4 regions of the Paenibacillus yonginensis genome follow, and region 4 is predicted to be linked to each of the others. Evidence: a T-box and tRNA genes for the amino acid it is inferred to sense, from the RefSeq annotation. Region 4 holds a T-box; the other regions hold tRNA genes.
What was found. The T-box of region 4 lies ahead of leuS (leucine--tRNA ligase). A T-box ahead of a tRNA ligase gene usually reads a tRNA of that ligase, here a tRNA-Leu.
Positions count from the first base shown of each region.

Region 1: it has a tRNA-Leu gene. The T-box ahead of leuS (leucine--tRNA ligase) is inferred to sense a tRNA for this amino acid. The anticodon was not compared.
Region 2: it has a tRNA-Leu gene. The T-box ahead of leuS (leucine--tRNA ligase) is inferred to sense a tRNA for this amino acid. The anticodon was not compared.
Region 3: it has a tRNA-Leu gene. The T-box ahead of leuS (leucine--tRNA ligase) is inferred to sense a tRNA for this amino acid. The anticodon was not compared.

Region 1 covers NZ_CP014167.1:3,589,210-3,594,942, forward strand. Annotated here, with positions in the region: gene ppc (phosphoenolpyruvate carboxylase) at 1-1,169, opposite strand, end outside; tRNA gene AWM70_RS16300 (tRNA-Gly) at 1,412-1,485, opposite strand; tRNA gene AWM70_RS16305 (tRNA-Pro) at 1,493-1,569, opposite strand; tRNA gene AWM70_RS16310 (tRNA-Arg) at 1,592-1,668, opposite strand; tRNA gene AWM70_RS16315 (tRNA-Gly) at 1,675-1,749, opposite strand; tRNA gene AWM70_RS16320 (tRNA-Leu) at 1,755-1,838, opposite strand; tRNA gene AWM70_RS16325 (tRNA-Lys) at 2,479-2,551, opposite strand; tRNA gene AWM70_RS16330 (tRNA-Gln) at 2,556-2,630, opposite strand; tRNA gene AWM70_RS16335 (tRNA-Val) at 2,672-2,747, opposite strand; tRNA gene AWM70_RS16340 (tRNA-Glu) at 2,758-2,832, opposite strand; tRNA gene AWM70_RS16345 (tRNA-Thr) at 2,846-2,921, opposite strand; tRNA gene AWM70_RS16350 (tRNA-Asn) at 2,925-3,000, opposite strand; rRNA gene rrf (5S ribosomal RNA) at 3,016-3,132, opposite strand; rRNA gene AWM70_RS16360 (23S ribosomal RNA) at 3,341-5,733, opposite strand, start outside.
Region 2 covers NZ_CP014167.1:3,380,561-3,386,293, forward strand. Annotated here, with positions in the region: gene sufC (Fe-S cluster assembly ATPase SufC) at 1-519, opposite strand, end outside; gene AWM70_RS15260 (MarR family transcriptional regulator) at 500-1,021, opposite strand; tRNA gene AWM70_RS15265 (tRNA-Leu) at 1,824-1,903, opposite strand; tRNA gene AWM70_RS15270 (tRNA-Arg) at 1,925-2,001, opposite strand; tRNA gene AWM70_RS15275 (tRNA-Cys) at 2,031-2,104, opposite strand; tRNA gene AWM70_RS15280 (tRNA-Gly) at 2,112-2,186, opposite strand; tRNA gene AWM70_RS15285 (tRNA-Gln) at 2,191-2,265, opposite strand; tRNA gene AWM70_RS15290 (tRNA-His) at 2,286-2,361, opposite strand; tRNA gene AWM70_RS15295 (tRNA-Trp) at 2,391-2,464, opposite strand; tRNA gene AWM70_RS15300 (tRNA-Tyr) at 2,470-2,555, opposite strand; tRNA gene AWM70_RS15305 (tRNA-Thr) at 2,561-2,636, opposite strand; tRNA gene AWM70_RS15310 (tRNA-Phe) at 2,655-2,730, opposite strand; tRNA gene AWM70_RS15315 (tRNA-Asp) at 2,738-2,814, opposite strand; tRNA gene AWM70_RS15320 (tRNA-Met) at 2,853-2,926, opposite strand; tRNA gene AWM70_RS15325 (tRNA-Val) at 3,015-3,090, opposite strand; tRNA gene AWM70_RS15330 (tRNA-Glu) at 3,154-3,228, opposite strand; tRNA gene AWM70_RS15335 (tRNA-Ser) at 3,249-3,340, opposite strand; tRNA gene AWM70_RS15340 (tRNA-Asn) at 3,344-3,419, opposite strand; rRNA gene AWM70_RS15345 (23S ribosomal RNA) at 3,555-5,733, opposite strand, start outside.
Region 3 covers NZ_CP014167.1:2,960,647-2,966,379, reverse strand. Annotated here, with positions in the region: rRNA gene AWM70_RS13470 (23S ribosomal RNA) at 1-730, shown strand, start outside; rRNA gene rrf (5S ribosomal RNA) at 939-1,055, shown strand; tRNA gene AWM70_RS13460 (tRNA-Asn) at 1,075-1,150, shown strand; tRNA gene AWM70_RS13455 (tRNA-Ser) at 1,155-1,246, shown strand; tRNA gene AWM70_RS13450 (tRNA-Glu) at 1,263-1,337, shown strand; tRNA gene AWM70_RS13445 (tRNA-Val) at 1,348-1,423, shown strand; tRNA gene AWM70_RS13440 (tRNA-Met) at 1,512-1,585, shown strand; tRNA gene AWM70_RS13435 (tRNA-Asp) at 1,625-1,701, shown strand; tRNA gene AWM70_RS13430 (tRNA-Lys) at 1,718-1,790, shown strand; tRNA gene AWM70_RS13425 (tRNA-Gly) at 1,810-1,884, shown strand; tRNA gene AWM70_RS13420 (tRNA-Arg) at 1,889-1,965, shown strand; tRNA gene AWM70_RS13415 (tRNA-Leu) at 1,989-2,071, shown strand; tRNA gene AWM70_RS13410 (tRNA-Pro) at 2,079-2,152, shown strand; gene tnpA (IS200/IS605 family transposase) at 2,340-2,813, shown strand; gene AWM70_RS13400 (BofC C-terminal domain-containing protein) at 3,087-3,752, shown strand; gene ltrA (group II intron reverse transcriptase/maturase) at 4,214-5,632, shown strand.
Region 4 covers NZ_CP014167.1:2,558,034-2,563,766, forward strand. Annotated here, with positions in the region: gene leuS (leucine--tRNA ligase) at 1-1,715, opposite strand, end outside; T-box leader at 1,800-2,076, opposite strand; gene AWM70_RS11750 (Gfo/Idh/MocA family protein) at 2,160-3,206, opposite strand; gene AWM70_RS23850 (ROK family protein) at 3,348-3,731, opposite strand; gene AWM70_RS11760 (ROK family protein) at 3,917-4,795, opposite strand; gene ltrA (group II intron reverse transcriptase/maturase) at 5,022-5,733, opposite strand, start outside.

The DNA of each region.
Region 1 (5,733 bases), 1.0 Mb from region 4:
TGATGGCGCAGGCTGCGGTCGATAATTTTCAAATCCTCAATCAGCTCTTCAGGTACGGCATAACGGTCAGGCTGGCCTTTATGCGCCTCATCCAGCACGTTATGAAGCTTCTCCGTCATATAAGTCAGCTTAATGCGATAAGGCTCTTTTTCGTTCGTCCAGCATGGCGTCTTCTTCAGTTCAACCGTTCCGCTGTCCTTCAGGATAGAGGATTTCAATTCATCACTCACATCGACAATGGTTGTGCTGAAGCTCAAATGCTTGAACAGGCTGCTCAGGAGACGCTGATATTCGCGTACAGCCAGCTTGCGCTGCATCTTGAGTGTTTCCCATGTTACATCCGCTGTAACCGAAGGATTGCCGTCGCGGTCGCCGCCGATCCAGGAGCCAAACTTCAGGAAAGTCGGCAAATGCCAATTGTGCTCCGGATAATATTTGCCCAGACAACGTTCGATCTCCTGGTAAACATCAGGCAGGACGTGGAACAAAGTCTCATGGAAATAATACATGCCGTTGCGAACTTCATCGAGTACCGTCGGCTTGCGATCGCGCAGCTCATCGGTCTGCCAAAGCGTAATAACCTCGTTGAGGAGTTTCTCGCGAAGCTGTTCGCGTTCCCGGAAGGTTAACGTCGGATTATCGAGCTGCATTACATCTTCGGCAATTCGTTTGTGAATATCCAGAATCGCCCGGCGCATCGCTTCGGTAGGGTGAGCCGTCATCACCAGCTCAAGCGACATCCCCTCCAGAATCTCCTGCACTTCCTCGCAAGAGAATCCGCGCTCCTTCAACTCCATAACCGAGGCCTCAATCGAACCCGGCTGAATGGTTTCGCCGACCGCCCGCTCGTAATCACGTTTTCTGCGAATGCGATGGTTCTGCTCGGCAATGTTCACCAGCTGGAAATAAATTGCGAACGCCCGTATGACCTGGTGACGAATATCCGGTGCCAGCCCATTAATCATTTCTTTGAATTCCTCATGGGTCTCCGGCACAAATGAAGCCCGCAGCGATTTACTCGCCTCACGTATCTTTTCGACAATATCTAAGAGTTCATTTCCTCCTTGGTGGACAAGGACCTCTCCCAGAATATTGCCCAAAAAGCGAATATCCCGCCGCAGCAGGTTGCTGGAATTGTTTTTTCCTGCAGTTACCGTAAGCTCAGTCATTCTTTCGTACCTCCTGTTTCCCGTATTCCGATAAGAGATTATCAGTAAACATGTCATACATTGTTAACATCATACAATAACAAGATTCAAAAATCTTTATTTTTTTGTAATCCTCTTAATTTCGTACGATAAAACGTCAAAGCGATAAAAACAAAAGATATAAAGAAACTGCGATTTCCGGAAAAAGCGCAGTAGTTTTAACAAAAAGCATCATCGGCTACGATGATGCTTGACTTTATGTATGGAGCGGGTGATGGGAATCGAACCCACGCTACCAGCTTGGAAGGCTGGAGTTCTACCATTGAACTACACCCGCATTATAATGGTCGGGATGACACGATTCGAACATGCGACCCCCTGGTCCCAAACCAGGTGCTCTACCAAGCTGAGCTACATCCCGATAAAAACAATAAGTTCATAAATGGCGCGCCCTAAGAGATTCGAACTCCTGACCTTTTGATTCGTAGTCAAACGCTCTATCCAGCTGAGCTAAGGGCGCACATTATGGAGCGGACGACGGGAATCGAACCCGCGACCCTCGCCTTGGCAAGGCGATGCTCTACCGCTGAGCCACGTCCGCTTATATGGTGCGCGTGGAGGGACTTGAACCCCCACGTCAAAGACGCTAGATCCTAAGTCTAGTGCGTCTGCCAATTCCGCCACACGCGCACATGATGCCTTAATTTATCATTAAAGGCTTATTGACTAACTTCGATTTCGTTGTTTTTTCATTTAACTTATCTCGTTAGCGACAAGAATGATCTTACCATACCAAGTTAATTAGAGTCAAGTATTTCACACAAAAAAATTAAAAAATTCTTACTGGTTGTATTAATCCCTATTTAACAACCTTAAATTTATATTATTTTCCAGTATAAAACAAACCTTGCCCTACTCTACTCGCTAGCTTTATTCCACTCCATCTCTTTCCCATGGATCAAATAGCTCTGAACAAAGCTGGGAACAACTTAAGGCTTCCCATTTACCTCCCTGTTACGCTCAAAGCCGAGAGAGAAATACCATAATCAGCTTGAAACATTGCCCACGCATCCAACCTGCTTCAAACAGGCTCCTGTGAGTCCTGAGCGGCCCTGAGCGCCAGAATGTCGCCTCCGGCCTCTTCTCATACCTTCTTTGAAGAAGAGCAGCTCCTAACAAAGCTCAGTCCCTCCCCAGCAATTTGGCTTCTCATGTACAAATCCATACCACCGTTTATTATCCTCTATTGCCCCCTTACAGAATAAATGGGCACAAAACAAAAAAACACCCTCTTTGCTTTACGCAAGAACATGTTTTGAGGAAATAAAAGTGAGCCATGAAGGACTCGAACCTTCGACACCCTGATTAAAAGTCAGGTGCTCTACCAACTGAGCTAATGGCTCAAAATGGCTGGGGATATAGGATTCGAACCTATGCATGACGGAGTCAAAGTCCGTTGCCTTACCGCTTGGCTAATCCCCAACATTAAAGCTATGTAACTTGTCCACTTTTATTTAAAAATATGGTGGAGGCTGAGGGGATCGAACCCCCGACCCTCTGCTTGTAAGGCAGATGCTCTCCCAGCTGAGCTAAGCCTCCGAGAAAAATATGGTGACCCGTAGGGGATTCGAACCCCTGTTACCTCCGTGAAAGGGAGGTGTCTTAACCCCTTGACCAACGGGCCTTATAAAATGAAATGGAGCTCTCAACCGGGATCGAACCGGTGACCTCATCCTTACCATGGATGCACTCTACCTACTGAGCTATGAGAGCATATGGCTCCCCGAACAGGACTCGAACCTGTGACAACTCGATTAACAGTCGAGTGCTCTACCAACTGAGCTATCAGGGAATATTATGTAAGTTCGCTTGGCGGCGTCCTACTCTCCCAGGACCCTGCGGTCCAAGTACCATCGGCGCTGGAGGGCTTAACGGTCGTGTTCGGGATGGGTACGTGTGGAACCCCTCCGCCATCGCCACCAAACATGATTTTTGCGCTGCTTCTCTTCCGCGTCTTTCGCTTCAGCAAAAGATCAGACCCTAGAAAGGACATGCAGCTTAAAATCGGTTCAGATGTTTGATCACCTGAAAACTGGATACGAAACAATCAATTGCGAATTAGTTGTTCTCGGGGCCCCCGCAAAGGATTTGGAATCAGCTGCGAAGCCAATCTTCACTTTGGTGGGTCCATTTTGGATAAGCCCTCGACCGATTAGTACTGGTCAGCTCCATGCATTGCTGCACTTCCACCCCCAGCCTATCTACCTCGTCGTCTTCAAGGGGTCTTACATACTGGGAAATCTCATCTTGAGGGGGGCTTCACGCTTAGATGCTTTCAGCGCTTATCCCTTCCGCACTTAGCTACCCAGCTGTGCTCCTGGCGGAACAACTGGTGCACCAGCGGTGCGTCCATCCCGGTCCTCTCGTACTAAGGACAGCTCCTCTCAAATTTCCTACGCCCACGACAGATAGGGACCGAACTGTCTCACGACGTTCTGAACCCAGCTCGCGTACCGCTTTAATGGGCGAACAGCCCAACCCTTGGGACCTACTTCAGCCCCAGGATGCGATGAGCCGACATCGAGGTGCCAAACCTCCCCGTCGATGTGGACTCTTGGGGGAGATAAGCCTGTTATCCCCAGGGTAGCTTTTATCCGTTGAGCGATGGCCCTTCCATGCGGTACCACCGGATCACTAAGCCCGACTTTCGTCCCTGCTCGACTTGTCAGTCTCGCAGTCAAGCTCCCTTTTGCCTTTGCACTCTTCGAATGATTTCCAACCATTCTGAGGGAACCTTGGGGCGCCTCCGTTACTCTTTAGGAGGCGACCGCCCCAGTCAAACTGCCCACCTGACACTGTCCCCATACCCGCTTAGGGTACCAGGTTAGAACTCCGATACGATCAGGGTGGTATCCCAACGGCGCCTCCAAGGAAGCTTGCGCTCCCTCTTCCTAGGCTCCCACCTATCCTGTACAAATCGTATCAAAGTCCAATATCAAGCTGCAGTAAAGCTCCATGGGGTCTTTCCGTCTTGTCGCGGGTAACCTGCATCTTCACAGGTATTAAAATTTCACCGGATCTCTCGTTGAGACAGCGCCCAAGTCGTTACGCCATTCGTGCGGGTCAGAATTTACCTGACAAGGAATTTCGCTACCTTAGGACCGTTATAGTTACGGCCGCCGTTTACTGGGGCTTCAGTTCATAGCTTCGGGTTTAACCCCTAACCACTCCCCTTAACCTTCCAGCACCGGGCAGGCGTCAGCCCGTATACTTCGCCTTGCGGCTTCGCACAGACCTGTGTTTTTGCTAAACAGTCGCTTGGGCCTTTTCACTGCGGCCCCCTCGGGCTATTCACCCTACCGAGGCACCCCTTCTCCCGAAGTTACGGGGTCATTTTGCCGAGTTCCTTAACGAGAGTTCTTCCGCGCGCCTTAGAATTCTCTTCTCGCCTACCTGTGTCGGTTTACGGTACGGGCACCTTCACCTGGCTAGAGGCTTTTCTTGGCAGTGTGAGATCATGACCTTCGCTACTGCAATTTTCGCTCCCCATCACAGCCCAAGGTTATGTAGCACGGATTTGCCTATGCTACCCTCTCACTGCTTGGACGGACATCCATCAGTCCGCGTCACTACCCTGCTGCGTCACCCCACTCGCTCATAACGGTTTACGGTGGTACAGGAATTTCCACCTGTTGTCCTTCGACTACGCCTGTCGGCCTCGCCTTAGGTCCCGACTTACCCTGAGCGGACGAACCTTCCTCAGGAACCCTTAGGCTTTCGGCGGATCAGATTCTCACTGATCTTTTCGTTACTCATACCGGCATTCTCACTTGTGTACTCTCCAGCGCTCCTTACGGTACACCTTCAACGCATACACAACGCTCCCCTACCCCTGAATCGACTTCACTCCAGCTTCGAAGTGATGTGTCTAGCCCCTGGAGCATTTGGCCGAAACCTCTGAATTATTTCAGATGCTGCTTTCGGCAAAAATGTCTCGGTGCCTCACCGCCTCAAAGAAGCAGTGAAGTCGATTCAAGCCATAGCTTCGGTGGTGTGTTTAGCCCCGTTACATTTTCGGCGCAGAGTCACTCGACCAGTGAGCTATTACGCACTCTTTAAATGGTGGCTGCTTCTAAGCCAACATCCTGGTTGTCTGGGCAACTCCACATCCTTTCCCACTTAACACACACTTGGGGACCTTAGCTGATGGTCTGGGCTGTTTCCCTTTTGACAATGGATCTTAGCACTCACTGTCTGACTCCCGGTTAATCAGTCTATGGCATTCGGAGTTTGACTGAGCTTGGTAACCCTTGCGGGCCCCGCACCCAATCAGTGCTCTACCTCCACGACTGTACCACCGAGGCTAGCCCTAAAGCTATTTCGGGGAGAACCAGCTATCTCCGAGTTCGATTGGAATTTCTCCGCTACCCCCACCTCATCCCCGAACTTTTCAACGTTCGTGGGTTCGGGCCTCCAGTGCGTGTTACCGCACCTTCACCCTGGACAGGGGTAGATCACACGGTTTCGGGTCTACGCCCACGTACTATACTCGCCCTATTCAGACTCGCTTTCGCTGCGGCTACGG
Region 2 (5,733 bases), 820 kb from region 4:
ATCCACTTCGTCCAGAATCACAAACTTGGGTTCAAGCAGCATCATTTGCAAAATTTCATTCCGCTTTTTTTCGCCGCCGGAGAATCCCTCATTCAAATAACGATGCGCGAATTCCGGATTCATCTCCAGCCCTTTCATTTTGCTCTCCATTTCACGGATAAAACGGATTAGGGAGATCTCATCGCCTTCTTCACGCCGTGCATTGATGGCGCTTCTGAGAAAGTCCGAGTTCGTTACGCCGGCAATTTCACTAGGATATTGCATCGCGAGAAACAAGCCCGCCCGGGCACGCTTATCCACCTCCATCTCCAGAAGATCTTCATTGTCCAATGTCACCTTACCATCCGTAACTTCGTATTTGGGATGGCCCATTAAGGCCGAAGCCAATGTGCTTTTTCCCGTCCCATTAGGCCCCATAATCGCATGAATCTCGCCGCCATGAATCTCCAGTGTGAGTCCTTTTAAAATCTCTTTCCCTTCAATCTTGGATCTCAAATCCTCAATCTTTAAGGTCGTCATACTCCCTAACTTCCCTTCCGTAGAGTTGTTCGGCGCGCGCCAGCAAATCACTCATAAATTTTCCGATCGTTTGTAACTCCGTCTCAGAATAGGATTCGATAAATTGGTAGAAGCCCTCTTCTTTCTCTTGATGCAGTTTTTTATGCAAATGATAAACACGTCTCCCCTTATCCGTTAAGCTAAAATAAATCTCCTTCCGATTGTTGTTCAGTTGACTTCTCCTAATAAAGTCCGTTTCCAGCAGCTTTGAACAAATATTAGTAATGCTTGCTTTGGACAAATCCATTTTCTTCACAATTCCGGTATGGTTTATAGGTTCATAATCACCGATGCAATCGATCACGTGTACACTTGTAATATTGTTAGAAAGCATGTCGATCTGGTGCTCTTTGGCTTGTTGCCGAAACAGTTCAACTTCATGTTCCGTATACAACTCGTTCAGATGCAGCATTTTTATATACTGCTCGTAAAGATGACCTTTAAAATCATTTGGAAACTCCAATTTCGCATTTCCCCTCTTTTGTAGTCGTTGCCCACCCAGCCAAGTGTCAGGAATAGATAATTTTGTTCAGTACTGAACAAAATCATCCTAACACAAGTGATAATGATTATCAATATCATCTATATTAACTTTTTTTGATAAGACACATTTCTGGAGCCGCTTTTCATTGGTTCAGGCGTCTTATGCTGCTTTTCCGACCTGCCATCTTACCTCTATGAAAAGGGCAGTCATTAACCCCTTATAGCGAGAAAAAAAGAAAGAAGCTGTGCGTCTTCGTACAGAGGAGAAGTGGGCATACTCCATGATCAGGGGAAGTTCGAAAAGCAAGCCCGGGGTCGAGTCCATACGCGAAATGAGCAAGGACTACCCGATTCTTAAGCTCTGTAACATTGCTGATTGCAGAGGTTTCACGAACTGGTTACTGCAGGTCTTGACGGGGCTATAACCAAACCTCCTCCCCCTTTTACAGCATCTCACTTCATATAGCAGGATCAAATGATGATTTATAGATACCAAAAACTTCGCTTACTTTAACACTTCATGAATTAGCATTTTAGCAGGCCATCTACAGATAAGAACGTCTTATTTTTTACATGGTTTTAAACTGCACAGAATGAGGAAGGAAAGTGTCAACCAAAATGGGGTCCCCTGGACTTTCCGTAAAGGGGAATAAAAAGAATGGAGGCTTAAGGCGCATACCGTTCGATACATCGCGGTTCGACCGCTTAATTATCATCCTTGCCAGGCGTACATATAAAAAGGGTTCATGAAATTGTACACAATTTCATGAACCCTTTTGCAATGCCGGTGAAGGGACTCGAACCCCCACGGTTTCCCTCACGATTTTGAGTCGCGCGCGTCTGCCAATTCCGCCACACCGGCTTATTAAATTAGAAGTGTATATGGCGTGCCCTAAGAGATTCGAACTCCTGACCTTTTGATTCGTAGTCAAACGCTCTATCCAGCTGAGCTAAGGGCACATATGAGATATACAACTTCAGAAATATACTGGAGGCGCCACCCAGATTCGAACTGGGGATAAAGCTTTTGCAGAGCTGTGCCTTACCACTTGGCTATGGCGCCAAAACAATGGAGCGGACGACGGGAATCGAACCCGCGACCCTCGCCTTGGCAAGGCGATGCTCTACCGCTGAGCCACGTCCGCAAAATGGCTGGGGATATAGGATTCGAACCTATGCATGACGGAGTCAAAGTCCGTTGCCTTACCGCTTGGCTAATCCCCAACAGATTAAAAAGTTAAAAATGGGGCGATCGATGGGACTTGAACCCACGAATGCCGGAGCCACAATCCGGTGCGTTAACCCCTTCGCCACGACCGCCATATAAACTTTCTATTTTGTTTAAAACTTGGCAGGGGCAGCAGGAATTGAACCCACACCAACGGTTTTGGAGACCGTTGTTCTACCTTTAAACTATGCCCCTATAACTGGTGGAGGCTGATGGATTCGAACCACCGAACTCGTCAGAGAACAGATTTACAGTCTGCTGCGTTTGGCCACTTCGCTAAGCCTCCACAAATGGTGCCGGCGAGAGGACTTGAACCCCCAACCTACTGATTACAAGTCAGTTGCTCTACCAGTTGAGCTACACCGGCTTATTTAATTTTGTTAAATGGTGGCTCGGGACGGAATCGAACCGCCGACACGAGGATTTTCAGTCCTCTGCTCTACCGACTGAGCTACCGAGCCAAAAACATGGCGGAACCGACGGGATTCGAACCCGCGATCTCCTGCGTGACAGGCAGGCATGTTAGGCCTCTACACCACGGTTCCACAGCCTAAGGTCTTGCATGGATCCCTCTTGGGGATAATTGCGGGGGCAGGATTTGAACCTGCGGCCTTCGGGTTATGAGCCCGACGAGCTACCGGGCTGCTCCACCCCGCGTCGTTATAAAGATTGTTTTGTTGTATGGCGCCTCCGAAAAGTAATCGGATTACGCTCCAAAGACTGAACTTCACTTTTTGGAGTGAAGTGGTGGAGGCTGAGGGGATCGAACCCCCGACCCTCTGCTTGTAAGGCAGATGCTCTCCCAGCTGAGCTAAGCCTCCAAATTGAACACAATATCTAATATACCATATTCAAGCCATCATTTCAACTTCTTTTAAAGTTGATGGTGACCCGTAGGGGATTCGAACCCCTGTTACCTCCGTGAAAGGGAGGTGTCTTAACCCCTTGACCAACGGGCCTTACATAAGAGAAAGTATTATGGCGGAGAGAGAGGGATTCGAACCCTCGAGACGCTTGTGACGCCTACACGATTTCCAATCGTGCTCCTTCGGCCAACTCGGACACCTCTCCATATGGCTCCCCGAACAGGACTCGAACCTGTGACAACTCGATTAACAGTCGAGTGCTCTACCAACTGAGCTATCAGGGAATATTAAGTTTCAAGTGTTTGATCACCTGAAAACTGGATACGAAACAATCAATTGCGATTTAGTTGTTCTCGGGGTCCCCGCCAAAGCATTCGGAGTTCGCTTCGTCAGCGTCTCTTCACTTTGGTGGGTCCATTTTGGATAAGCCCTCGACCGATTAGTACTGGTCAGCTCCATGCATTGCTGCACTTCCACCCCCAGCCTATCTACCTCGTCGTCTTCAAGGGGTCTTACTAATTGGGAAATCTCATCTTGAGGGGGGCTTCACGCTTAGATGCTTTCAGCGCTTATCCCTTCCGCACTTAGCTACCCAGCTGTGCTCCTGGCGGAACAACTGGTGCACCAGCGGTGCGTCCATCCCGGTCCTCTCGTACTAAGGACAGCTCCTCTCAAATTTCCTACGCCCACGACAGATAGGGACCGAACTGTCTCACGACGTTCTGAACCCAGCTCGCGTACCGCTTTAATGGGCGAACAGCCCAACCCTTGGGACCTACTTCAGCCCCAGGATGCGATGAGCCGACATCGAGGTGCCAAACCTCCCCGTCGATGTGGACTCTTGGGGGAGATAAGCCTGTTATCCCCAGGGTAGCTTTTATCCGTTGAGCGATGGCCCTTCCATGCGGTACCACCGGATCACTAAGCCCGACTTTCGTCCCTGCTCGACTTGTCAGTCTCGCAGTCAAGCTCCCTTTTGCCTTTGCACTCTTCGAATGATTTCCAACCATTCTGAGGGAACCTTGGGGCGCCTCCGTTACTCTTTAGGAGGCGACCGCCCCAGTCAAACTGCCCACCTGACACTGTCCCCATACCGGTTCACGGTACTAGGTTAGAACTCCGATACGATCAGGGTGGTATCCCAACGGCGCCTCCAAGGAAGCTTGCGCTCCCTCTTCCTAGGCTCCCACCTATCCTGTACAAATCGTATCAAAGTCCAATATCAAGCTGCAGTAAAGCTCCATGGGGTCTTTCCGTCTTGTCGCGGGTAACCTGCATCTTCACAGGTATTAAAATTTCACCGGATCTCTCGTTGAGACAGCGCCCAAGTCGTTACGCCATTCGTGCGGGTCAGAATTTACCTGACAAGGAATTTCGCTACCTTAGGACCGTTATAGTTACGGCCGCCGTTTACTGGGGCTTCAGTTCATAGCTTCGGAGTTACCTCCTAACCACTCCCCTTAACCTTCCAGCACCGGGCAGGCGTCAGCCCGTATACTTCGCCTTGCGGCTTCGCACAGACCTGTGTTTTTGCTAAACAGTCGCTTGGGCCTTTTCACTGCGGCCCCCTCGGGCTATTCACCCTACCGAGGCACCCCTTCTCCCGAAGTTACGGGGTCATTTTGCCGAGTTCCTTAACGAGAGTTCTTCCGCGCGCCTTAGAATTCTCTTCTCGCCTACCTGTGTCGGTTTACGGTACGGGCACCTTCACCTGGCTAGAGGCTTTTCTTGGCAGTGTGAGATCATGACCTTCGCTACTGCAATTTTCGCTCCCCATCACAGCCCAAGGTTATGTAGCACGGATTTGCCTATGCTACCCTCTCACTGCTTGGACGGACATCCATCAGTCCGCGTCACTACCCTGCTGCGTCACCCCACTCGCTCATAACGGTTTACGGTGGTACAGGAATTTCCACCTGTTGTCCTTCGACTACGCCTGTCGGCCTCGCCTTAGGTCCCGACTTACCCTGAGCGGACGAACCTTCCTCAGGAACCCTTAGGCTTTCGGCGGATCAGATTCTCACTGATCTTTTCGTTACTCATACCGGCATTCTCACTTGTGTACTCTCCAGCGCTCCTTACGGTACACCTTCAACGCATACACAACGCTCCCCTACCCCTGAATCGACTTCACTCCAGCTTCGAAGTGATGTGTCTAGCCCCTGGAGCATTTGGCCGAAACCTCTGAATTATTTCAGATGCTGCTTTCGGCAAAAATGTCTCGGTGCCTCACCGCCTCAAAGAAGCAGTGAAGTCGATTCAAGCCATAGCTTCGGTGGTGTGTTTAGCCCCGTTACATTTTCGGCGCAGAGTCACTCGACCAGTGAGCTATTACGCACTCTTTAAATGGTGGCTGCTTCTAAGCCAACATCCTGGTTGTCTGGGCAACTCCACATCCTTTCCCACTTAACACACACTTGGGGACCTTAGCTGATGGTCTGGGCTGTTTCCCTTTTGACAATGGATCTTAGCACTCACTGTCTGACTCCCGGTTAATCAGTCTATGGCATTCGGAGTTTGACTGAGCTTGGTAACCCTTGCGGGCCCCGCACCCAATCAGTGCTCTACCTCCACGACTGTACCACCGAGGCTAGCCCT
Region 3 (5,733 bases), 400 kb from region 4:
GCCGTTGGGATACCACCCTGATCGTATCGGAGTTCTAACCTGGTACCGTGAACCGGTATGGGGACAGTGTCAGGTGGGCAGTTTGACTGGGGCGGTCGCCTCCTAAAGAGTAACGGAGGCGCCCCAAGGTTCCCTCAGAATGGTTGGAAATCATTCGAAGAGTGCAAAGGCAAAAGGGAGCTTGACTGCGAGACTGACAAGTCGAGCAGGGACGAAAGTCGGGCTTAGTGATCCGGTGGTACCGCATGGAAGGGCCATCGCTCAACGGATAAAAGCTACCCTGGGGATAACAGGCTTATCTCCCCCAAGAGTCCACATCGACGGGGAGGTTTGGCACCTCGATGTCGGCTCATCGCATCCTGGGGCTGAAGTAGGTCCCAAGGGTTGGGCTGTTCGCCCATTAAAGCGGTACGCGAGCTGGGTTCAGAACGTCGTGAGACAGTTCGGTCCCTATCTGTCGTGGGCGTAGGAAATTTGAGAGGAGCTGTCCTTAGTACGAGAGGACCGGGATGGACGCACCGCTGGTGCACCAGTTGTTCCGCCAGGAGCACAGCTGGGTAGCTAAGTGCGGAAGGGATAAGCGCTGAAAGCATCTAAGCGTGAAGCCCCCCTCAAGATGAGATTTCCCAGTATGTAAGACCCCTTGAAGACGACGAGGTAGATAGGCTGGAGGTGGAAGTGCAGCAATGCATGGAGCTGACCAGTACTAATCGGTCGAGGGCTTATCCAAAATGGACCCACCAAAGTGAAGATTGGCTTCGCAGCTGATTCCAAATCCTTTGCGGGGGCCCCGAGAACAACTAATTCGCAATTGATTGTTTCGTATCCAGTTTTCAGGTGATCAAACATCTGAACCGATTTTAAGCTGCATGTCCTTTCTAGGGTCTGATCTTTTGCTGAAGCGAAAGACGCGGAAGTGAAGCAGCGCAAAAATCATGTTTGGTGGCGATGGCGGAGGGGTTCCACACGTACCCATCCCGAACACGACCGTTAAGCCCTCCAGCGCCGATGGTACTTGGACCGCAGGGTCCTGGGAGAGTAGGACGCCGCCAAGCGAAATTTAATATTTATTGTTCCCTGATAGCTCAGTTGGTAGAGCACTCGACTGTTAATCGAGTTGTCACAGGTTCGAGTCCTGTTCGGGGAGCCATTATGGAGAGGTGTCCGAGTTGGCCGAAGGAGCACGATTGGAAATCGTGTAGGCGTCACAAGCGTCTCGAGGGTTCGAATCCCTCTCTCTCCGCCAGTTAGGATTTTAGTAAGGCCCGTTGGTCAAGGGGTTAAGACACCTCCCTTTCACGGAGGTAACAGGGGTTCGAATCCCCTACGGGTCACCATATTTTTCTCGGAGGCTTAGCTCAGCTGGGAGAGCATCTGCCTTACAAGCAGAGGGTCGGGGGTTCGATCCCCTCAGCCTCCACCACTTCACTCCAAAAAGTGAAGTTCAGTCTTTGGAGCGTAATCCGATTACTTTTCGGAGGCCCCGTACAACAAAACAATCTTTATAACGACGCGGGGTGGAGCAGCCCGGTAGCTCGTCGGGCTCATAACCCGAAGGCCGCAGGTTCAAATCCTGCCCCCGCAATTATTCCCAAGAGGGATCCCATGCAAGACCTTAGGCTGTGGAACCGTGGTGTAGAGGCCTAACATGCCTGCCTGTCACGCAGGAGATCGCGGGTTCGAATCCCGTCGGTTCCGCCATTTTATTTCATTGTACGAGCCATTAGCTCAGTTGGTAGAGCACCTGACTTTTAATCAGGGTGTCGAAGGTTCGAGTCCTTCATGGCTCACTTTTCATCTTTATTTTATGCGGACGTGGCTCAGCGGTAGAGCATCGCCTTGCCAAGGCGAGGGTCGCGGGTTCGATTCCCGTCGTCCGCTCCATTATGCGCCCTTAGCTCAGCTGGATAGAGCGTTTGACTACGAATCAAAAGGTCAGGAGTTCGAATCTCTTAGGGCGCGCCATTTTCTTTATAGTTTTACACCGTGCCGGTGTGGCGGAATTGGCAGACGCGCGCGACTCAAAATCGTGAGGGAAACCGTGGGGGTTCGAGTCCCTTCACCGGCACCATAGTTATCGGGATGTAGCTCAGCTTGGTAGAGCACCTGGTTTGGGACCAGGGGGTCGCATGTTCGAATCGTGTCATCCCGATTCCAGTAAAGCAGTCATTCTTAGGAATGGCTGCTTTTTTGTTTTTTAGGCTTCAGCCTGTTGAGCGCGTGAAACGCGCGAAATATAAAACCACCCGCTATGCGGGTGGAGGGATCTAGGGTTACACCAATAAGACCATCCCGATAAAATTGAGATGTTCAGGCTCAATTCGAAAGGATGGTCTTAAATGGCAAATAAAAACTTTAGTTTAGCGCACACAAAGTGGATGTGTAAGTATCACATTGTGTTCACCCCGAAGTATAGACGTAAAGAGATCTACAATCAAGTGAGACGAGATCTAATTGAAATCATGAAGCGTCTATGTAAATACAAGGGAGTCGAGATATTAGAAGGACATATGATGCCGGATCATGTGCACATGCTGGTGGCGATTCCACCGAAAATATCTGTGTCTTCCTTTATGGGCTATTTAAAAGGGAAAAGCGCACTCATGATCTTTGAGAAGCATGCCAATTTGAAGTATAAGTATGGGAATCGTAAATTCTGGGCGGAAGGCTACTACGTAAGTACAGTGGGGCTAAATGAAGCCACCGTCGCCAAATACATTCGAGAGCAAGAGGCACATGACCAGGCAGTGGATAAGCTGAGTGTAAAAGAGTATGAAGATCCATTCAGCAGCAACAAGAGCAAGAAAAAGTAAAACCAGTTTAACTGGTAAGTGAAAGAGACAAATAACACTGAGCCTGAACGCTTTGTGGTCAGGCTAGCGTCTTTAGGCGCAGTTTGGCAACAAGGGGTTATACCCCTAGTGCAAACCACCCGTTGGACGGGTGGTTCTGATTTTTTTATAATTTGCGGAGATCCGTCATCATCAGGTTATTTGCATAATTGCATCCCTGCAGGGTCAAAATAGGAAAAAATAACACTGGATAGAAGGGATACACCTGTGAGTATTTTCAAATTGAAAAGAAGGATGAGAAACCGCTGGAGAAGGTGGAGAAGAGCCCTATGGACGTTTATGGTTGTAGGATTGCTAGTTGGTCTTGCGAGCCTGGGCATGCCTCTCTCCGAGCAGTTAAAAGAACTGCTGAGCGATGACGGACCGGTGGCTGCGGAAACGCTGGCCGGCATCCAGGAGTGGACGGAAGACCACGCCGAAGAGGGATCCCATGAAGATTTCAAAACTGAGTTGACCCGTTCCCAGCGGGCTCGTATTGTGCATACAGGTACGGTGTACGTTTGCGGCTCTGAACATAAAATCATCGGAATTATGAAGCCGGACGAAATTATCGGATTAATGAAAGCTCATCCCGCCTGGCAGGGCAGGATTGATCATAAAGGAGAAGTCTGGCTGGAGGAGCATGTCGCCGAGCTGTCGGCTACCTGTAAAGAGAAAGGCTACATCGGGCTTGATGCCCATGGAACCTTAAGTTTGTTTGAAGGCAAGCCGGAGAAGGAGAAGGTGATGCGGACGTTTTTCCAAATTGATATCAAGTCTATGGAATCCGCTCTCCCCAAAGAAATTGTGAATCAGCTTCATAACGGAATCCGAGTACAGGATCTGGAGGAATACAACAGTGTAATTTCGACTTTCAGCGATTATGCGCTGGACTCCGAGGCCGGGGGCAGCATGCATTAAATCAAAGCCGAGATTGGCGGTAACGAATTGGGACGTTCACAGGAACGTCTCTTTTTTAGTGTGCCACGCATGGCGATTAACTAGGTGGTGAAAGTCCACTGTGGGGGTTTGTAGTTACCAACCACTAGCCAAGAGCAAGGGTGTCCACCGCGAGGTGGAATCCAAAGGAAGCTGGAGGCAAACTTCCGGCCCAAGGAACACGAACATCATCAGGCATAGGATACGGGATGAGTCTGCTAAACAAGACGAAGTCCAATTAACTACACGGACGTACCAATGTAAATGATGTGGGTATATGGAAGGAAAGTGAATCGTCTTACCGTGGGAGGTCTCATGGACGTGAGGAGATGCACTTCGAATCACGGTTGAAACAAGATTTATCATGAGAAGTCAGCAGACGCCATAGTACCGCGAACAGTCGACGGTTCGAGGGAAGGGCTGAACCTTAGGAGGTGAAGTCAATGAAAGTTACCGAAACAGGAGCCAAGGGCAGCCAACTTCTAACGGAAGACTCTTTGCAAAAGAATAGTGCGGAACACGAAGGATATGCGGGAGTGCACAGTCCTGCGAGGATAACCGAAACCGACGACACCAACGCAACCGAGTCGAAGGACCGGTTGCTTGAGAAAATCGTTAGCAGGGACAACTTGAACGAAGCATTCAAGAGAGTCAAAGCGAACAAGGGATCGCACGGAATCGACGGGATGGGAGTAGATGAACTTCTACAATATCTCAGAGACAACGGCGAGACCATCAAGCAACTGATCTTGGGCGGCAAGTACCGCCCGAATCCCGTTCGAAGGGTAGAGATTCCCAAAGAGAACGGAAAGAAGAGAAACCTTGGCATTCCAACAGTGGTTGACCGAGTCATCCAGCAGGCAATCGCCCAAGTGCTTACGCCAATTTATGAGAGGCAGTTTTCAGACAACAGCTACGGATTCCGACCCAAACGGAGCGCACACCACGCGATGAAACGAAGCCAACAATACGTGCAAGAGGGATATCGTTACGTGGTGGATATGGACTTGGAGAAATACTTTGACACCGTCAACCAAAGCAAGCTTATCGAGGTGCTTTCAAGAACGATCAAAGACGGACGAGTGATCTCGCTCATCCATAAGTATCTCCGGGCGGGAGTCGTCGTGAAGCATAAGTTTGAGGACACGGAAATCGGCGTACCGCAGGGAGGGAACCTAAGTCCGATTCTCAGCAATATCATGCTGAATGAATTGGACAAGGAACTGGAAGCAAGAGGACATCGATTCGTGCGATACGCAGACGATATGCTCATATTCTGCCGGAGCAGGAGGAGTGCGGAGCGTACCCTGACGAAAATTCTCCCTTACATCGAGAAGAAGTTGTTTCTCAAGGTAAACCGGGAGAAAACGATTGTGGACGATGCGACAAAAGTTAAATTTCTTGGCTTCTCATTCTACCAGAGCAAAGGGGAAACGCGGGTCAGAATCCATCCCAAATCCGTATCCAAGATGAAAGCTAAAGTGAAAGAGCTAACGTCGAGAAGCAACGGAATGGGCAACACCGACCGGGCGCTGAAGCTTAGGCGTTACATCATGGGATGGGTAAATTATTTCAAGCTTGCTGACATGAAACAACTACTCCAAACCACTGATAAATGGATGAGAAGGCGTATCCGAATGGTCTTCTGGAAGCAATGGAAACGAGTGAGGACGAAACTCGAAAGGCTTATATCGCTCGGAATTCATGAACAGAAGGCGTGGGAATACGCAAACACAAGAAAGGGCTATTGGAGAATCTCCAATAGCCCAATCCTCTCGAAGTCCCTCGGTAACAATAGGCTGAAGAACCTCGGATTCCTTTTCTTTTCTGATTATTATCGACAAGTTACTGCGCATTCCTAATGGAACCGCCGTATACCGAACGGTACGTACGGTGGTGTGGGAGGTCGGCTGCCCAATTAATGGGTAGCCTCCTACCCGATTTTTATAGGTCTATTTCTCTA
Region 4 (5,733 bases):
ACCAGCTTCTGGAACGGCTCTTTCGTGGAAACCACGCCGATATCATACAGCACTTTATGCCAGAAGCGGGCATAAAGCAAGTGAAGCACGGCATGTTCTACGCCGCCGATGTAAAGGTCGACAGGCAGCCATTCCTTTTGTTTCTCCAGCGAGCAGAAAATATCGTCATTGTGCGGGTCGATAAACCGCAGGTAATACCAGCAGCTGCCGGCCCACTGCGGCATCGTGTTCGTCTCGCGGCGCGCTGGAAGCCCGGTTTCCGGATCGGTGGTGTTCACCCATTCCGTTACGTTGGCCAGCGGAGATTCGCCCGTGCCGGACGGTTTGATCTGGTCGATGTCCGGCAGCACCAGCGGCAGCTGGTCTTCCGGAACCGGCTTCATCGTGCCGTCTTCCAAATGCAGGATCGGAATAGGCTCGCCCCAGTAGCGCTGGCGGCTGAACAGCCAGTCGCGCAGGCGGTAGGTGACTTTGCCGCGTCCATGACCATTATCCTCCAGCCATTTGATCATCGTGCGGATGCCTTCTTCTTTGTTCATTCCGTCCAGGAAACCTGAGTTCACATGCGGGCCTTCGCCGCTGTAGGCTTCTTTGGACAAATCGCCGCCCTGCACGACTTCAATGATCGGCAAATCGAATTTGACCGCAAATTCATAGTCGCGCTGGTCATGACCCGGAACAGCCATAATGGCTCCGGTTCCGTAACCGGCCAATACGTAATCCGCGATCCAGACCGGAATTTTGGCGCCGTTCACCGGGTTAACGGCATAAGCACCCGTAAATACGCCGGATTTGTCTTTGGCAAGATCCGTGCGCTCCAGGTCGCTTTTCCGTGCGGCCTGATCCTGATACGCCTTGACAGCTGCAAGCTGCTCGGCGGAAGTAATTTTCTCCACCAGCTCATGCTCAGGAGCCAGTACGGCATAAGTAGCGCCAAACAACGTATCGGGACGGGTAGTGAACACCGTCAACGTTTCATCAGATCCGTCCACGCGGAATACGACTTCCGCGCCTTCGGATTTGCCGATCCAGTTGCGCTGCATGTCTTTGATGCTCTCCGACCAGTCCAGCTCCTCCAGATCTTCCAGCAGGCGCTCTGCGTATTCGGTGATCTTCAGCACCCACTGGCGCATAGGCTTGCGGATGACCGGATGGCCGCCGCGTTCGCTTTTTCCGTCGATGACTTCTTCATTCGCCAGAACCGTGCCCAGCGCAGGACACCAGTTGACCGGCATTTCGGCTACATAGGCCAGTCCCCGCTTGTACAGCTGGATAAAAATCCACTGCGTCCACTTGTAATATTCCGGATCCGTCGTGCTGATCTCGCGGTCCCAGTCATAAGAGAAGCCGAGCGATTTGATCTGGCGGCGGAAGTTGTTGATGTTCTTAACCGTAATGTCGCGCGGATGCTCGCCCGTATCCAGGGCATGCTGCTCCGCAGGCAAGCCAAACGCGTCCCAGCCCATCGGGTGCAGCACGTTATAACCTTTCATTCGTTTGAAGCGGGAAACGATATCCGTTGCCGTATAACCTTCCGGATGACCTACGTGAAGTCCGGCTCCGGATGGATAAGGGAACATGTCGAGCGCGTAAAACTTCGGTTTGCCCGGCTCTTCCTTGGTTTTAAATGTTTTGTGTTCCTCCCAATAAGCCTGCCATTTCGGCTCAATGCTTTGGGGATGATAGCCGTTTGGCACTGTCTGATTCTCGGACATAGGTTGCTTCCTCCTTAAATGTCTTGCCTGAACAATCGAACTTATCTTGTAAAATAAAAAAACTCCCATCCATAGCGTATTATCGCTAGGGACGAGAGTTTGATTCCCGTGGTACCACCCTAGTTAGCTTCGGGCATGCTTTGCCTTGAGCTCACTTTAACCCTTAACGCGGGCGAAACGGAGATGTTCCTGATGGCGCGGACAATAGACAGAAACGGCGTAACCTAAAACGCCAGACAATGTCCTCCAAATTTGCATCCCGGCTCCGAGGCGAGTTCGCAGGGGTCTCCAACCGGCTTGCACCATCCGCCGGCTCTCTGTATGGCTGACCTGAGCTAATATTCCTCATCACAGCAGTTGTTTATGATTGATTCAATTCAATTATTCCCATATATTATACATAATCATTCAGCTTGAAGTCAACGCCGGCAATAGAACGTTATGCTACCCAGATCCAACAGGCATCCCTGCCGCAATCGAGGCCTCAATGGCAAGGGACAGGCGGACATCTACCAGCGCTTCGGATAATGAATAGAAGCTGTTGCCCGTACGCACGTATTCGCTCATTCGAAACAGGACCTCCGCGATCGCCAGCTCTTCGTCGGAAAGCCGAGCGGGATAAAACCGGTTTTGATATAACCGCTCGGAGGCTCCCCGGAGCTCCCGAAGGGACAAAGGAGCAAGGCTCCCTTCCCTTCCATCCTGAATTCTGTTAATAGAAAAGGTTTCGTATGCCCCTTGGCCCAAACTCCGGGTCACCTCATCATTGCGGATTTCCCCATGCGAACCCCGGATCAGAACCCGGTTCTTCCGCAGCGGAGAGAAATATTGCGAAGCAGTGAAGTCAAGTACAGCGCTTTTGCCGCTCTCGAAAGATAAAAGCGCGATATCCTGCAGCTCCACCTCCAGGCCGTCTCCAACGTTTCGTCCGCGATGAGGAACCTCCAGCACGGGATGTTTAAACTGCTGGGCGGTTACGGTACAGCCTTCATCCGAGACACCCAGCCACTGCCGGATTAGGGCAATCCCGTGATAACCATGCCCTGCCGACACCTGGACATGCCGCACCTCTCCCACGGCCCGAGAGCGGATCAGAGCCGTCCGGGCGGCATGATGCGGCTGCAGCGGGTACTGCTCGGCTACCTGAATCCGCGGCGATTGCGCCGCAAGGGCAGCCATCTGCCGGTACCCGGCATCGTCAAAGGCAGGCGGCGTTTCGGCCAGCACCGGAATGTCGGCCTCGAACAGCTGCTCCAGCAAAGCAGCTGCCGACGTTTTGCTGACCGCCATAACCAGGAAATCGCATTCCCGCGCCAGCTCCAGCGGGGACAGAAACACCGGCAACCCCTGCAGGGCATCGTCTCCACGATATTTTTCAAAATCCCGCACAACAACTCCGGCCGGCTGAAACCACTCCGGAAGCTGGCTGGCAATCCGCAAGTAGGCTTTCCCGCGCCAGCCCGGCCCGATTAATCCAAATCGCATAGGCATATTTGAAACCTCCGTAATCCTTTAGCTTTTTCAGGTCAGAAGCCGGCGGACAACCTTCGTTTAGCGTAAGCGTCAGCACCGTACACTCCAGCCTTTTCGCCCAACTCGCCAAATCGTCGTCAAGATCATAAGCATCAGAAATCATCCTGGCGGTGATCTTCTGATGCTGCTGCCCACCCAGCTTTGAACGATGCTGGTCTTCCCCTGCTCAAGCCGCTCGGTAAAAGTGTTCACCATACCAACGGCCGAGACATATCTTCCCAGGCAGCCGGAACTGCCGCAGCGGCAGGGGCGCCCTTCCCTGTACATATTCATGTGGCCTCTGCAGCTAACATTTGTATCGTCCGCCTCTAGTTCCTTAAGCATTTGTCTGATGATATGTTTTATCTTATTTAATACATGGGAAGGTCCCTTTGCGGCATCGGTCTGGTCGCTTCTTTCCCTTACGATTTGGCCATTTCCATCAAAAACCGCCGTTTTGATATTCGTTCCGCCTAAATCAATGCCGACCGTATATGCGGACACGCCTGCCTCTCCTCTTCCTACAAAATCTCTTTTTATCCTAGATGAACCCTTCCCGAATCGGAATAGATTTATGGGACGGGAATATGGAGTTTTGTTACAATATAAAAAAATAAAGCGGCCTTCCCTAATTCGGAAAGCCGCTTTATTTTCTGCACCCGGCTAATAAACAGCCGTCTTCATTTCGCTTAAACGCCCTGCAGCGCCGACTGGGCCAATGCAAGCGCCCCGCAGATTCCTGCATTGTCTCCCAGTCCGGGAGGTACGATATAACTCGAGATCTTCTCGTCGCTGAGGTTTGGATGCTGCACGTAACCGTTCAGCAGCTCCTTCAATTTGGCGTGGATCAGCGGGAACAGCTGCAGCTGTTTCATGACGCCGCCGCCCATGACGATTTTTTCGGGGGACAGGATCAGGATGTAATTCATCAAGGCTTGCGCCAGATAATAAGCTTCCATCTCCCAAGCCGGGTCATCCTTCGCCAATTCGCCCGCAGGCACGCCTGCACGCCGGCCGATAGCCGGACCAGCCGCCAATCCTTCCAGGCAGTCGCCATGGTAAGGGCAAGTGCCTTCAAACGGGTCGTCCGAATGACGACGGACATAAATATGGCCCATTTCCGGGTGGGAAAGGCCGTGCACCAGCTTGCCGCCGATCATCGCGCCGACGCCGATCCCGGTGCCTACGGTAATGTAAATGCAGCTGTCTACGCCTTGAGCCGCTCCCCACAAGGATTCGCCGAGGGCCGCGCCGTTAACGTCCGTGTCAAACGCAATTGGTACGTTAAATTCGGATTTGAGCGTCCCTACAATATTGTAGTTCGTCCAGTAAGGTTTAGGTGTTGTTGTAATATAACCATATGTATCACTGCCCACAACCGGATCAATCGGGCCAAAAGAACCGACGCCCAGCGCTTCGATTGGTTTGTCTTTGAAATATTCAATTACTTTCCCCATCGTTTCCTCCGGTGTAGTCGTCGGAAAGCTTACGCGGTCAAGCACTTCTCCCTCTTTTGTTCCGATGCCGCAAACAAATTTTGTTCCACCTGCTTCTATTGCTCCAAGCATGCCCTTCGCTCCAATCTGCTTAAATATGAATGCACCTAAACCGATTGTACCATAATTCATTCGCCGATGCGGCATAAGAAATCGCATACTTGTCGTAAAATGTCGTATCTTGCCTCATATCGCCCGGCGCACGATAATCCACTTCAATCGGGTAGGAGGCTACCCATTAATTGGGCAGCCGACCTCCCACACCACCGTACGTACCGTTCGGTATACGGCGGTTCCATTAGGAATGCGCAGTAACTTGTCGATAATAATCAGAAAAGAAAAGGAATCCGAGGTTCTTCAGCCTATTGTTACCGAGGGACTTCGAGAGGATTGGGCTATTGGAGATTCTCCAATAGCCCTTTCTTGTGTTTGCGTATTCCCACGCCTTCTGTTCATGAATTCCGAGCGATATAAGCCTTTCGAGTTTCGTCCTCACTCGTTTCCATTGCTTCCAGAAGACCATTCGGATACGCCTTCTCATCCATTTATCAGTGGTTTGGAGTAGTTGTTTCATGTCAGCAAGCTTGAAATAATTTACCCATCCCATGATGTAACGCCTAAGCTTCAGCGCCCGGTCGGTGTTGCCCATTCCGTTGCTTCTCGACGTTAGCTCTTTCACTTTAGCTTTCATCTTGGATACGGATTTGGGATGGATTCTGACCCGCGTTTCCCCTTTGCTCTGGTAGAATGAGAAGCCAAGAAATTTAACTTTTGTCGCATCGTCCACAATCGTTTTCTCCCGGTTTACCTTGAGAAACAACTTCTTCTCGATGTAAGGGAGAATTTTCGTCAGGGTACGCTCCGCACTCCTCCTGCTCCGGCAGAATATGAGCATATCGTCTGCGTATCGCACGAATCGATGTCCTCTTGCTTCCAGTTCCTTGTCCAATTCATTCAGCATGATATTGCTGAGAATCGGACTTAGGTTCCCTCCCTGCGGTACGCCGATT